Regions from separate parts of the Butyrivibrio sp. WCD2001 genome, predicted to be linked through region 1. Evidence: riboswitches for the same ligand, from Rfam matches in the RefSeq annotation. Region 1 holds a riboswitch; the other holds the start of a gene.
What was found. Region 1 has a riboswitch for thiamine pyrophosphate ahead of thiT (energy-coupled thiamine transporter ThiT). Riboswitches for the same ligand answer to the same signal wherever they lie in the genome.
Positions count from the first base shown of each region.

Region 2: it holds a riboswitch for thiamine pyrophosphate, as region 1 does, so the genes downstream of both, thiW (energy coupling factor transporter S component ThiW) here and thiT (energy-coupled thiamine transporter ThiT) in region 1, are expected to answer to the same signal.

Region 1 covers NZ_KE384200.1:358,009-364,750, reverse strand. The annotation lists gene G630_RS0119520 (HPr family phosphocarrier protein) at 73-303, opposite strand; gene asnA (aspartate--ammonia ligase) at 575-1,585, shown strand; TPP riboswitch at 1,684-1,786, shown strand; gene thiT (energy-coupled thiamine transporter ThiT) at 1,850-2,542, shown strand; gene addA (helicase-exonuclease AddAB subunit AddA) at 2,557-6,237, opposite strand; gene G630_RS0119500 (PD-(D/E)XK nuclease family protein) at 6,239-6,742, opposite strand, start outside.
Region 2 covers NZ_AUJZ01000005.1:34,271-41,012, forward strand. The annotation lists gene G630_RS23380 (M56 family metallopeptidase) at 1-1,288, opposite strand, end outside; partial or broken gene G630_RS25800 (BlaI/MecI/CopY family transcriptional regulator) at 1,388-1,504, opposite strand; TPP riboswitch at 1,928-2,032, shown strand; gene thiW (energy coupling factor transporter S component ThiW) at 2,160-2,720, shown strand; gene thiM (hydroxyethylthiazole kinase) at 2,721-3,575, shown strand; gene thiE (thiamine phosphate synthase) at 3,639-4,283, shown strand; gene thiD (bifunctional hydroxymethylpyrimidine kinase/phosphomethylpyrimidine kinase) at 4,286-5,164, shown strand; gene thiC (phosphomethylpyrimidine synthase ThiC) at 5,668-6,742, shown strand, end outside.

The sequences.
Region 1 (6,742 bases):
AAAACTCCCCATGACAGTATATCATGGGGAGCCCATCGTTTCAGATAAAACTTTATGCGCAATGATATATAATTAGCAAGCTACAGCGTGCTCACTAAGATAGTTTTCGAATTCCTTGTTGAACCCACGATAGCGAACTGTAAGCGGGCAGTCAAAGTTAAGGCCAAAGACACCAAGTATAGACTTAGCATCTACTGTAAAATGGTTGTACGAAACGTCTACATCGAAATCGCACTTAGTTGCAGCGCTAACAAAATCCTTTACCTGATTCGGTGTTAATTTGATTATTTTCTTAATTTCCATAGTCTTTAATCTCCTTACAATGAGAAATTATAAATCAAAAAAACGAAAAAATATTGTAGATTTTCTTAGGAATTTCTTAAGACTTTCTTAAAACGATTAAGTTGCTGATATTATGCTTCTTTTTGAGGTTGTTAATTCAAAATTTACTACCATTTCATGGCTCTTTTGGTGTGAATTATTAAAAAACCGCATAAAATGCAAATATTTTGCTTGCATGAAGCGAAAAAAAGCGCTTTAATTTTAAATATATTTTATCGAGAGGAGCATTGTTATGGAAAATCTTATTATTCCCCAGGATTACAAGTCTGCATTAAACCTCCACGACACGCAGGTCGGTATCAAAACAGTTAAGGACTTTTTTCAGAATACTCTTTCTGAGAATTTGAATCTTCTCCGTGTTACCGCGCCCCTGTTTGTTGCGCCCGAGTCAGGACTTAATGATAATTTGAACGGCGTTGAGCGTCCCGTAGCCTTTGATATCCGCGAGGAGAATGAGCGTGAAGCTGAGATAGTTCACTCACTTGCTAAGTGGAAGCGCTACGCACTTAAAAAATACGGCTTCAAAGTCGGCGAAGGTCTCTATACCGACATGAACGCAATCAGAAGAGATGAGATTCCCGACAATATCCATTCGGTATTCGTAGATCAGTGGGACTGGGAGAAAATCATCAGCAAGGCAGACCGCAATTTTGACTTCCTTAAGGACACTGTTCGTACAATATATAAGGTTCTTCGCAAGACTGAGAAGTATATGTCAATTCAGTATGACTATATAGAAGAGATCCTTCCTCATGATATTTTCTTCATCACCTCACAGGAGCTTGAAGATATGTATCCGGGAAAAGATGCCAAGGAGCGTGAATATCTCATCACAAAGGAAAAGGGTGCTGTTTTCATCATGCAGATCGGTGATCTTCTTGCATCCGGCGAGAAGCATGACGGAAGAGCTCCGGACTACGATGACTGGGCATTGAACGGCGATATTCTTGTTTACTATCCCGTGCTTGATATTGCACTTGAGCTCTCATCAATGGGTATCCGTGTAGATGAGGATTCTCTTAAGGAGCAGCTCGAGAAGGCCGGCTGCACAGAGCGTGCAGAGCTTCCTTTCCAGAAGGCTATTTTGGAGAAAAAGCTTCCCTATACCATCGGTGGTGGTATCGGTCAGTCAAGACTTTGCCTCTTCTTCTTAAGAAAGGCACACATCGGTGAAGTACAGTGCTCACTTTGGGCTGAGGATTACACCGACTATGCAAGAGAAAACGGTATACCGCTGTTATAATATCGCTATTTGATTTTCATTGAAAACACCCAATAATTCTGTTGACAAAGATTATGAAATAGCATTAAATTAAATCGAAAACTACATATAAATTATAAATATTTTGCTAGGGGAGCTTTGCTGAGATGGTGTTGAGCCCAACATCGACCCTTATTACTTGAACCGGGTAATACCGGCGTAAGGAAGCATATATATCGCGATGCGGTAAATATGATGAAAATGAAGCCTCCCCCGTGCAGAATAATAAACGGAGGAGGTTTTTATATGTCCCTATTTTTTAAGCTTGTAGACGATACTTACCAGCCCACCTCAGCAGGCTACGGCCTTCTGGTTATGTTATTTATTTTTGCGCTTATAGCTACATGCTTTTTCACAGGAAAAGATCATAAAAATCATTTTTCTGTAAAGCAGCTGGTATTTGCGGCTATGTGCGTTACCCTGGCAATGATCACATCAATGATCAAGATATGGGAGATGCCCATGGGTGGAGCCGTTACACTGTTCTCGATGTTCTTCATTACATTCGTAGGATATCTGTACGGTGTAAGAGCAGGTCTTACTTCTGCACTCGCATACGGACTACTTCAGCTCATCATCGGACCCTATATCATCAGTATTCCTCAGCTCATATGTGATTATATCCTTGCGTTTGGTGCGCTTGGAGTTTCCGGATTATTCTCACGTTTCAAGCATGGCATGAGCTTAGGTTATATCGCAGGTGTTTTAGGTCGTCTGTTCTTTGCAGTACTCTCAGGAGTGATCTTCTTTGGCCAGTATGCACCTGAGGGTATGAGCGCTTTCAGATACTCACTAGTATATAACGGTTCCTACCTCGGAGCTGAAGCAGTGCTCACATTTGCTATTCTCTGTGTTCCTGCAGTCAGAAATGCATTCACAAGAATCAAGTATCTTGCAAATGAAGAAGACGTAAGAGAACAGCTTCATCTTGCATCATGATGAGAACTACATAATTACAAATTTATAGTTTCGCCCAGGGTGAAGGAGTAGATTATTCTCTCCTTCACCTTTTTATGTGTGATCCTCTCAAGCGCATCCTCATAGTATTCCAACTGAATTTTGTATCTCTCTGAGAGTTCGCTTCCGTCCTTTACTCTATCAGTCTTATAATCCAGGAGAACGAGTCCATCGTCCTCTTCAAACCAGACGTCAATAATCCCCTGAATAAGAACCTGCTCGGAGTCGGGGAATTTGGAATTAACCTTATTCGCACTTATTCCCATCATAAAGGGTGACTCTCTGTGAAGCCTTCCCAAATCGTGAGCCTTCTTCATACGCTCTCCGATGTCGCTCTTATAAAAGGCAAGTATATCCTTCTCATCCACGCTGTCAGAAGCTCCTTCGGGCATTCTGCCGAGAGCTTCCATCTTCTTCATCCAGTTTACAAGGTCACCTGCTCTATCATCAGGAGTCATATCTCCCTCATCATACAAAAGCTCCATAACTCTGTGGTAGATTGTACCCCTTGCAGCACCTTTAGCCTGTTTCTCCTTTTCGGCGATGAAGGAAGGAACTATCTCTTCTTCGTCAAATATAAAGTGAGTAGGCTCATCCTTTTGCTCCAGCATAGCTTTTTTAAGCTCTGTAACCGTAGTCTTTACATAAAGGCCTTCGAAAGAGTCAAATGCGTAGCTGTCGCCAAATCTCTCACCGAAAAGATCTGCATAGCGCAGTTTCTCCGGACCGGCAGGCATAAGAAGATTATCCAGGCGCACCTTGGCTGTAACATCTCTGTTTATCTCTTCTGCTGTCAGTTCATCCTTAGTCATAACCCTGAAACCAAAGGGGACCTCATCGCTTCTGTTTAACGGATCACAGGACACTCCAACACTCTCGCAAAGCTTCGCATAGTCAGGATGACGGGCAAGTGCCATCAAAACCAGATCAAGATAGCTTCCGGCAGAACTCCTTAGATAATACGGAAGAATGTAGGGCATCTCTCCGGAAAGTGCCTCTCTGTTTCTCAGAAGCATATTCCTTCCTAGCCTTCCTCTAAGGCTTCCTTCAGATGCCTTTTCTTCATCGCCTATCTCTATCTGACCGGTCATAATAAGCTTATCCTTGGCTCTTGTCATGGCAACATAAAGAATACGCATCTCCTCACCGAGAATATCCATCTTCATATTCTCGCCCATGATATTCTTTCTCAGCGTCTTATATTGAATACGCCTCTCGAGATCAATGGCAGGTGCTCCAATTCCATAGTCCATGTCAAGCACAACGGAGTCTTTAGTATCCATGAAGTTAAAGGATTTTGCCATTCCCGAGAGGAAAACAACGGGGAACTCAAGTCCCTTACTCTTGTGGATACTCATTATGCGTACAACATCGGCATTTTCATCAAGAATATTGGCTTCGCCGTAATCCACTTCGTATTTCTCAAGCTGCTCTATATACCTTACAAAATGGAAAACTCCGCTAAAGCTGGTCTTCTCGTAGTCTACAGCCTTCTCCTTAAGCATATTCAGATTTGCAAGGCGCTTCGTGCCTCCCGGAAGTGATGCGCAGTATTCTGCAAAATGAGTGTCGCTTAAAATCGTGCCTATAAGCTCACTTACGGGGAGATATTCGGCCCTCTGCCTGTAGTCTTCTATGAGATTTATAAACGCGCTTATCTTATTCTCCAAGGGCTGAAGCTGTTCGAGATTTTTGCATCTAAGCAGAATATCGTAAAAGCTGTCACCCTCGAAGCCGGTCTTCTCTGTATCCCTGTCGGCTGCCTTAATAAGCGCAAGATCCTCATCGGTAAAGCCGCCTATATCAGAGCGCATCACACTTGCAAGAGGAATATCCTGTCTCGGATTATCCAGAATTCTAAGGAAATTCAGAACCGTCACCACTTCTGTCGCTGAGAAATATCCCGTTCTCGATTCAACATAGGCAGGGATTCCCCTGCTTTCCAGAGTTTTCCTGAATATGTCATCCCAGCCCTTGGTAGTCCTTAGAAGTATTACTATATCTCCGTATCTGACCTTTCTGAAACTGTCTTCGCCCTCAGTTACAACTCCGCTCTCAAGCAGCTCCTCTATTCGCGTCGCTATCATGGAGGCCTCAAGCTCTCTCCCTTCATCAGAGGAAAGGTCTGTTACATCTCCGAGTAAAAGCTCTGTGGCAAAGGGATTCTCCCCTTCCGGCTGCGGAAATGTTCCGCCCACCACAAGTCTGGCATCTTCGTTGTATCTTACGCGTCCTAAATCCTCATCCATTATCTGCTCGAAGATATAGTTTACGCTGTCTAAGACCTCACTCCTACTTCGGAAGTTATTGTGAAGAGAGATCTTCCTCTCCGGCTGTCCCTCTTCCCATGAATACTTCGCCATTTTCTCCATGAAAATCTCAGGTCTTGCAAGTCTAAACTTATAGATACTCTGCTTTACATCGCCCACCATGAATCTGTTATATATTTTTTCTGATTCACCTGAGACTGCAGATAAAAGCAACTCCTGAACATTATTCGAGTCCTGGTACTCATCTATCATAACCTCTTCAAAATAATCCCTGTACTGGGCTGCTCCGCCTTTAAGGATTATTTCAAGAGCAAGATGCTCCATATCTCCAAAATCTATTATCCCCTTCTCTCTCTTCTTCTCATCGAATTTCTTTTTGAAGTCAAGTGCAAGAAGAGCCAGCGTTTTCACGGGCTTTGCAGCAAAAGCCATATGAGCGCAAATAGTCTTTTTATCCTCGGCAAAATATTTCTCTTGAAGCTTCCCTATAAGTTTTTTTGCCTTATCCCTATAGTTCTTTGCAAGTTCTCTCTTATCAGCATTAACAGAATCATCCTTCTTGGTAGAAAGCCTTGCAAAATTCATATTCAAAACCATGGCTCTGACTTCATCGAAAGATTTATCTCCGCTCTGTCTGATTGCAGATGCCTGGTCAAGCTCATTCTCCAAAAGATCTCCAAAAAAGTACGGCCCGTCAGGATCCATAGCAAGTTTAAGGGCTATCCTGTAATACTCTATGCACTCCTCCATAGAGGCTGCAAAATCGGCCAATGCCTTTTTCACAAAAGGTGCACTGTCGAAATCTTCCTCGCTAAGGCTGTAGTCATCTGCCCTCTCAGTAAGCCACTCCTCCGGAAAGGGCATACTCATTGCGTAGTCATAGAGTTTTAAAATAAACTCTTCAACCTTGTCGTCCCTACTTCCTGTTGCAAAATATTCCATACATTCAAGGAAGTCGGGATCCGCCTCTTCATATTTCTCCTCCAGAAGTTCCTCAAGAACATCCGCCTTCAGGAGTTTCATCTCTCCCTCGTCTCCAACCCTGTAGGAGGGATCGAGATCGATATCATTGAAGTTATTCCTGATTATGTACTGGCAAAATGAGTCAATAGTGGTAATCTGCGCTCCGTGAACCAGCGTCTCCTGTCTCTGAAGGTGAGCATTATCCGGATCCTCGGCGAGCTTTTTCTGTATTGCCGCCAGTATTTTTTCCTTCATAGAAGCCGCAGCAGCCTTGGTGAAAGTTACCACCAGTAGTTTATCTATATCTATCGGGTTATCGCCCGTTATACGCTGTATAATGCGTTCTACAAGCACAGTAGTCTTACCGGAGCCCGCCGCTGCGGAAACCAGTACATTCGAATTTCTCGCATCTATTACAGCTTGTTGTTCAGGTGTAAATCCCATATCAAACCTCCGATGCAATACGCTGCATCACTTCATCGTCTTTCATCTTTGGGAGTTCCCTACAGGAATATCCCGGAATGCCCTGCTCAAATCCGCAGACAGATTTGAACCTGCAGTACTTGCACGCAGTATTGTCTCCCTGAGAATAGGGGTTAACCTCTATATCCCCCTTTAAAATATTTCTGCCACTCTTCTTTATAAGGTGACTTACATACCTGGAAACCTGCTCAAAGTCATCGGCACTCATGACATCCGAGCCGTTCTTTGCGAAACTCCCGTCCTTATTGAACTTCACAGGAATTACATCAGACTTCTGCCCGGCCTCATGATCCAGAAGATCAATAATCTCCCTGTCAGCCTGCACAAGTCCCCTTGTACGAAGCTCCTCCCTAATCATTGCGTTGACCTCTTCGCCTGTGGCATCCGGATTCACCTTCTCCCCGTCGAGAACGGGATCTGTCAGATGATAATACAAAATAGCTGCCGGAACCGCTTCCTTCCCACG
Region 2 (6,742 bases), on a different contig from region 1:
CACTTCCAAACATACTGGGCCATGGGCTTGAATATCCAAAGGATATGGATCCATCCGCATCAAAAAACAAAAGCTCCTCGTCCATCAGATTCTGCATTGCCTTCTCATTTGAATAAGAAACAATTGCATCCGCATTCCTGTCTTCGAAGTCATTAATCCAGTTAGAAAACAGTTCATCATACGCCGCTCTTTCAGAGTAATCATAACTCTTTTCATTTCCACCAGAAGCACTTGTAAAGAAGCATCCATAGAGAGCACCGCTTACCGCGATCAACATTGTGATAAGCCAGAAGGAAGGCTTTCTATAATTGAATATCTGTTTAATTCTTGTTTTTACTCCCACCTCTCCAAAAGCAAGTGAATATGTGAGGGCATATCTTCTATGTGTACTGCAATTTAAGAGTGATGTAGCATAGGACTTCTTCTCTTCAAGTGACATATTCTTTATCACGCGCTCGTCGCAGGCAAGTTCAATGTCCTTACAAAACAGTGTAAAGGAAATCCACACAAGAGGATTAAACCAGTGAATTCCAAGAAGAATAAAGCCTATAAGCTTTCTAATGTGGTCATACCTTGCAATATGCGCTCTCTCATGTAAAAGCACATTACCGACAGTCTCCTCATCAAGACCTGAAGGCAGATAAATTGCAGGCTTTATAAATCCAAGAATAAAGGGAGTATCTATAGCATCACACACGAAAACATCATCATGTGCTTTCCCTGCTGCTTTTGCACCATCCCCACACTCATTGTTCTTACCAAGTTTAATAGAAACATTTATATCTTTTTTAATTGAAATAAAGCTCACAACTGCATATAAAGCCACTGCAAAAACGCCGATAATCCATACCATCCGAAGCCATGCAAGAATTTCACTTCTTACAGACAAAACCTCCAGCGCTCCACTATTTGCGCTGGTGGCTATGATCTGTTCATTTGGCAGATAGTCATACTCTGCATCAGAAGGCACTATCATATTATCGCCACCTATAGACGCAGCTCCCACTTCAGAAGCCGGAGTGTAGTCATGATAAGTAGCCTCAGGCACTTCTTCATCTTTGTTATCTCCAAGCAAAAGAGATTCTACTGCCCCATTCACATCCGGGAAAATCCCAAACTGTGATTCAACCTGAAAAGGCATGATGAGCTTTAATGCTACAATAGCCCAAAGCACACCCATAAACCACTTAGGTGCCTTCTTTAAAGGAAACCTCAAAAGAATAACTGCTATCATGAGAAATGAGGCTGTTATGCTCATCTCAAGAATTTTAATAAAAACTGTCCCCATACATTTCCCTCCAATTTTCAAGTAATCCAGGTACTGTGAAAGCACCTATTTCTGTAATTCATTTATTTTCCTGCACCATATCCGAACAAAAGCAAGCATTTAATCCTTCGCCTTATCAATGATTTCCCTAATCTCATCAAGCTCCTTTTTTGAGAGCTTCTGACGAGAAGTGAAAGCTGCAAGAAAAGCAGGTAAGGATCCCCCAAATGTTTCCTCTACAAACTCCCTGGTCTATTCTGTGTAGACTTCATATTCTGAGTTTACTCTGAATAGACCAAGTTGTCAACCTTTATTCTCTATTACCTTGAAATCTAGAGAAAGTCAGGAATCAAGGTAATCACACGCTAAAATTGCTTTATTTTATCGGGGGATAATACAGAACTGATTTTGTCGGGCTAACACCCAACCTCAAATTATGCTAATATATATGAGTAGAGGCAAAGACGCTTTTCAAAAGATTGGCGGTCTTTGTCTTTTCTTTTTGCCTTAAGAGAAAGGGGGATGAAGGATGGTCACATTAAATGATTATCTGTATTCGGGGGATACGGTTTTAAAGATTTTGCAGAGATATCACAATGATATTATTGATTAAAAACTATTGCGCGTAATTGAATTTTGTTGTATAAAAAATAGGAAAAATTAAACAGACGGGAGCCTGTAGTACAGGCTGAGAGGAAGGTGTGACCTTCGACCGAGAACCTGATTTGGATAATGCCAACGTAGGGATGCCTGATATTATGGGAAGAACGTATGCGGAAGCAATCTGAACGGTTGCTTCCTTTTTTGTTGGAAAAATGGGCATCGTTTTCCGGTTTGTGGTTGAATGCCGTGGGGAGTCTCTTTGCAAGCCGTCTGGGATAGGAGATGAGGTATGAAAAAAAGTAACTATTTGTTGAGGCTGGTTATGCTGGCCATGTTTGTGGCGCTCGGAGTTGTGATATCACCGATTCTGAGAGTTGAGGGAATGTGCCCGATGGCGCATCTTATCAACATAACCTGTGCGGTCTTCATGGGACCGGCTTACGCGCTTCTCTGTGCACTTCTAATCGGCATCATCAGGATGGCGATTATGGGAATTCCGCCCCTTGCTCTGACCGGAGCTGTTTTCGGGGCAACACTCTCAGGAGTTTTTTACAAATTATCAAAAGGGAAAATCTTCGCAGCGGTCCTTGGGGAGATCATCGGAACGGGCCTTATCGGCTCTGTCGTATCCTACCCTGTTATGACTTATCTCTGGGGGAAAGAGGGCCTGACCTGGTTTTTCTACGTTCCGAGCTTTATCTGCGGAACCCTTATCGGGGGAAGCATCGCATTTTTGCTGCTTCTAAGACTTAAGGCTACGGGTATGCTTTCAAGGATTCAGAACAGTCTTAGGGATGTTGAGGCAACTGAAGAAAACAGCGAAAGTAATACAAAAAGAAAGGCGTCATAAATGTCTGAGCTAATTCACTGTATAACAAATCCAATATCTATGATGCAATGCGCAAATGCAATTTTAGCACTTGGCGCGAAGCCGATAATGGCTGAGCATCCGTTGGAAGTCAGGGAAATCACTGAGAGCGCTTCTGCTCTTGTAATTAATCTGGGTAATATATCGGACACCAGAATGGAGTCGATGGAGATATCTTTTGAGACTGCTCTGGAGAAAAATATACCGGTTGTGATAGATGCGGTGGGCGTAGCCTGCTCCAAGCTTCGCAGGGATTTTGTGATGAGGCTTCTAAAGATGAGGTCGCAGAAACCGGAATTGTCTTTGAGGGAAAAGGGGATCCTTTTAATAAAGGGGAACTATTCTGAAATCAAGGCGATTTTTGATGAGACCTATAGAGGAGTTGGCGTTGATGCAGACGAAAGTCTGGGAACTTCAGAGATAGCTGATATTGTAAGAATGCTGGCTTTGAATCTGGGAGTGATCGGACTCGCCAGCGGAGAGAAGGACATCGTATCAGATGGAAGTCGTACATTTTTTATAAGTAATGGGAATCCAATGATGGGGGTGATTACGGGAACCGGGTGCATGCTAGGGGCTATATGCGGCGTGTTTCTGGCAAGGAATGCGAGCATAGAAGCTGTCACCCGCGCTGTCGGATTTTTCGGGATTGCCGGAGAAATTGCATATGAGAGAGAGGAAGCAGTTACGGAGAGGCTTACAAATGGCGAAGCATCTGAAAGCATGGTTGGAAGCGGAAGTTTTCTTGTTGAACTTTTAAATGCAATTTCAATGATCGATGAAGAAACTGTAAAAAGTTTGCTTAGATGCGCTGAAGAAAAACAATCATCTAACTGAATTCATTTTTCATAAAACATAGAAAGGATTAGTCCGGTCATAGGATTGGATAGTACAAGACAGATGGGAAGAATATACAGAGAACAGCTAAAGCTCTACCTGGTGACAGACAGCACCGGAATGGATGAGGAGACGTTTCTTCGAAAGACGGAGGCAGCCATACGGGGCGGCGCCACGATTGTCCAGATCAGGGAAAAGGAAAAGAGCACCCGTGAATACATGGAGCTTGCGGGTAAGGTTCATGAGATTACGGCAAGGTACAAGGTGCCGCTGATTGTGGACGACAGGATAGATGTGGCGATGGCGATAGGAGCAGAGGGTGTACACCTTGGGCAGAGCGACATGCCGGTCAGCGTCGCAAGAAGAATTGTGGGAGGCAAGATGATAATCGGTGCCACGACAAAGACAGTGCCGCAGGCGAAGGAAGCTTATGAAAGCGGTGCCGATTACCTTGGAGTAGGAGCAATTTATCCCACCACCACCAAAGTGAAGACGGTTTTGACTTCTGTGGATATGCTTCGAAGTATCTGCGAAGCTGTCCCAATACCCGCAAATGCCATAGGCGGGCTCAATAAGGATAATATTCAGATTCTAAAAGGTGTCCCGATAGCAGGAATATGTGTTGTGTCTGCAATCATGAAGGCAGAAGATCCGGAAAAGGCAGCGGCAGAATTGGTCGCAGCTTTTGAGGAACTGGGGGACTTATGAAAATGAAGACGGTTTTAACAATTGCCGGAAGTGACTCGTCCGGGGGAGCCGGAATCCAGGCGGACATCAAGACTATTGAATCGCACGGCGTTTTCGCAATGAGTGTGATAACCGCACTCACAGCGCAAAACACTATGGGCATCACCGGAGTTCTGCCGGTTCCGAAGGATTTCATCTATAAGCAACTGGAGGCGGTCCTTGAGGATATCAGGCCTGACGCGGTGAAGATAGGCATGCTTCCGAATAAAGAAGCAATGGAGGCGGTGGTGCTCGCTATTGATAAATACGACCTTAAAAATGTGGTTATTGATCCGGTGCTTAGCTCAACCTCCGGAACTGAGCTTTCAAGAAAAGATGCTACCGAATACATGATGAAAGAACTATTTTCACGAAGCATTCTGGTTACACCCAATATACCGGAGGCAGAGACACTGTGCGGGATAGAGATTTCTTCCGAGCAGGATATGGAAGTTGCCGCAAAGACGCTTGGAGATGCTTGCGGGTGTAACGTGTTATTAAAAGGCGGACACAGTACTTTTGAAGAGCACGGAGTGACAGCAGATCTGCTGTATATGGCAAATGTGGAAAATACTGATGCGGAAGCTTATAAAGTCAAGGATGAAGAAGATGGTAGAGCTACTGATGAAAATGCTTACATAGACGATGATGTCAGATGGATTTCCGGCACAAGAATAGACAACCCCAACACTCATGGAACAGGTTGCACTCTATCAAGTGCAATTGCCGCTAACCTGGCTAAAGGGCATGATCTTGAAACCGCAGTACGATCAGCCAAAGAGTATATGGAAAAGTGCATAGCCGCTGATCTCGACCTTGGTCACGGCCGCGGTCCACTCTGGCATTATTGTGGCAATTATTGAGCTGACTATTACGGCAATTATTGTGATGACTATTGCAGTGACTTCCTTGGCAACTGAGATGACGACTATTATGGCAACTGCCAAGAAAAAGAAGAAATATAAGAAATCTTGGTATAGAAAAAACATAGCTGTACCAAGATAAATAAAGAAACAGGGAAATCTTGGCATGGGAAAAACAGAGCTATGCCAAGAAAAAGAAGAAATTCGAAAAATATTGGCGCAAGGGAAACAGAATTATACCAAGATGGCAAAGAAATTCGAAAAATATTGGCGCAAGTAAGATAAAACAATACCAAGAAAATCAATAAATCTAGGAAATATTGGTAAAAGTAAGTCAGACCCATACCAAGATAGCAATGAAAAAAGAAAAATCTTGGCACTAGTAAGATGAACTAATACCAAGATAATCAATGAATTCCCAATATATTGGCACAAATATGGAAAAGCAACACCAGCAAAGAAAATAAATTACTAAGAAACTCAAATAAAAGGAGAAGACATAAGTGAGAAATTACACAACACAGATGGAAGCAGCAAGAAAAGGGATCATCACTCCCGAGATGGAGAAGGTTGCAAAGGACGAGTACAGAACACCCGAAGAAATCAGAGAACTTGTGGCAAAAGGGCAGGTTGCGATCTGCGCTAACAAAAATCACAAGTGCCTTGATGCAAAGGGGGTGGGCTCGATGCTGAAGACCAAGATCAACGTGAATCTCGGAGTATCAAGGGATTGTAAGGACTACGACATCGAGATGGAAAAAGTGATGGCGGCGGTCAACATGGGAGCGGATGCCATTATGGATTTGTCTTCACACGGGAATACCCAGCCCTTCAGGAAGAAGCTTGTGGAAGAGTGTCCTGTCATGCTGGGAACTGTGCCTGTTTACGACAGCGTCATCCACTATCAGAGGGATCTTTCTGAACTCACTGCGAAGGACTTCATCGATGTAGTAAGACTTCATGCCGAAGATGGCGTTGATTTTGTGACAATCCACTGCGGAATTACAAGGAAGACTATCGACCAGATCAAGAAGCACAAGAGAAAAATGAACATAGTATCAAGAGGCGGCTCGCTTGTGTTTGCCTGGATGAGCATGACCGGAGAGGAGAATCCCTTTTATGAATACTACGACGAAATCCTTGATATCTGCAGAGAGTATGATGTGACAATATCCCTCGGTGATGCCTGCAGACCGGGATGTCTTGCGGATGCCAGTGACGTGTGCCAGATTGAGGAACTGGTGAGACTTGGAGAGCTTACAAAAAGAGCGTGGGAGAAGGACGTTCAGGTCATGGTCGAGGGCCCTGGACACATGCCTATGGATCAGATAGAGGCCAATATGAAAATGCAGCAGACTATCTGCATGGGAGCACCTTTCTACGTTCTTGGCCCCCTTGTTACGGACATCGCACCCGGTTACGATCACATAACTTCAGCTATAGGCGGAGCTATCGCTGGCGCGGCAGGTGCAGCTTTCCTCTGCTACGTAACTCCCGCCGAGCACCTTGCACTTCCTAATGTAGATGATGTTAAGCAGGGAATAATTGCTTCAAGAATTGCAGCACATGCAGCGGATA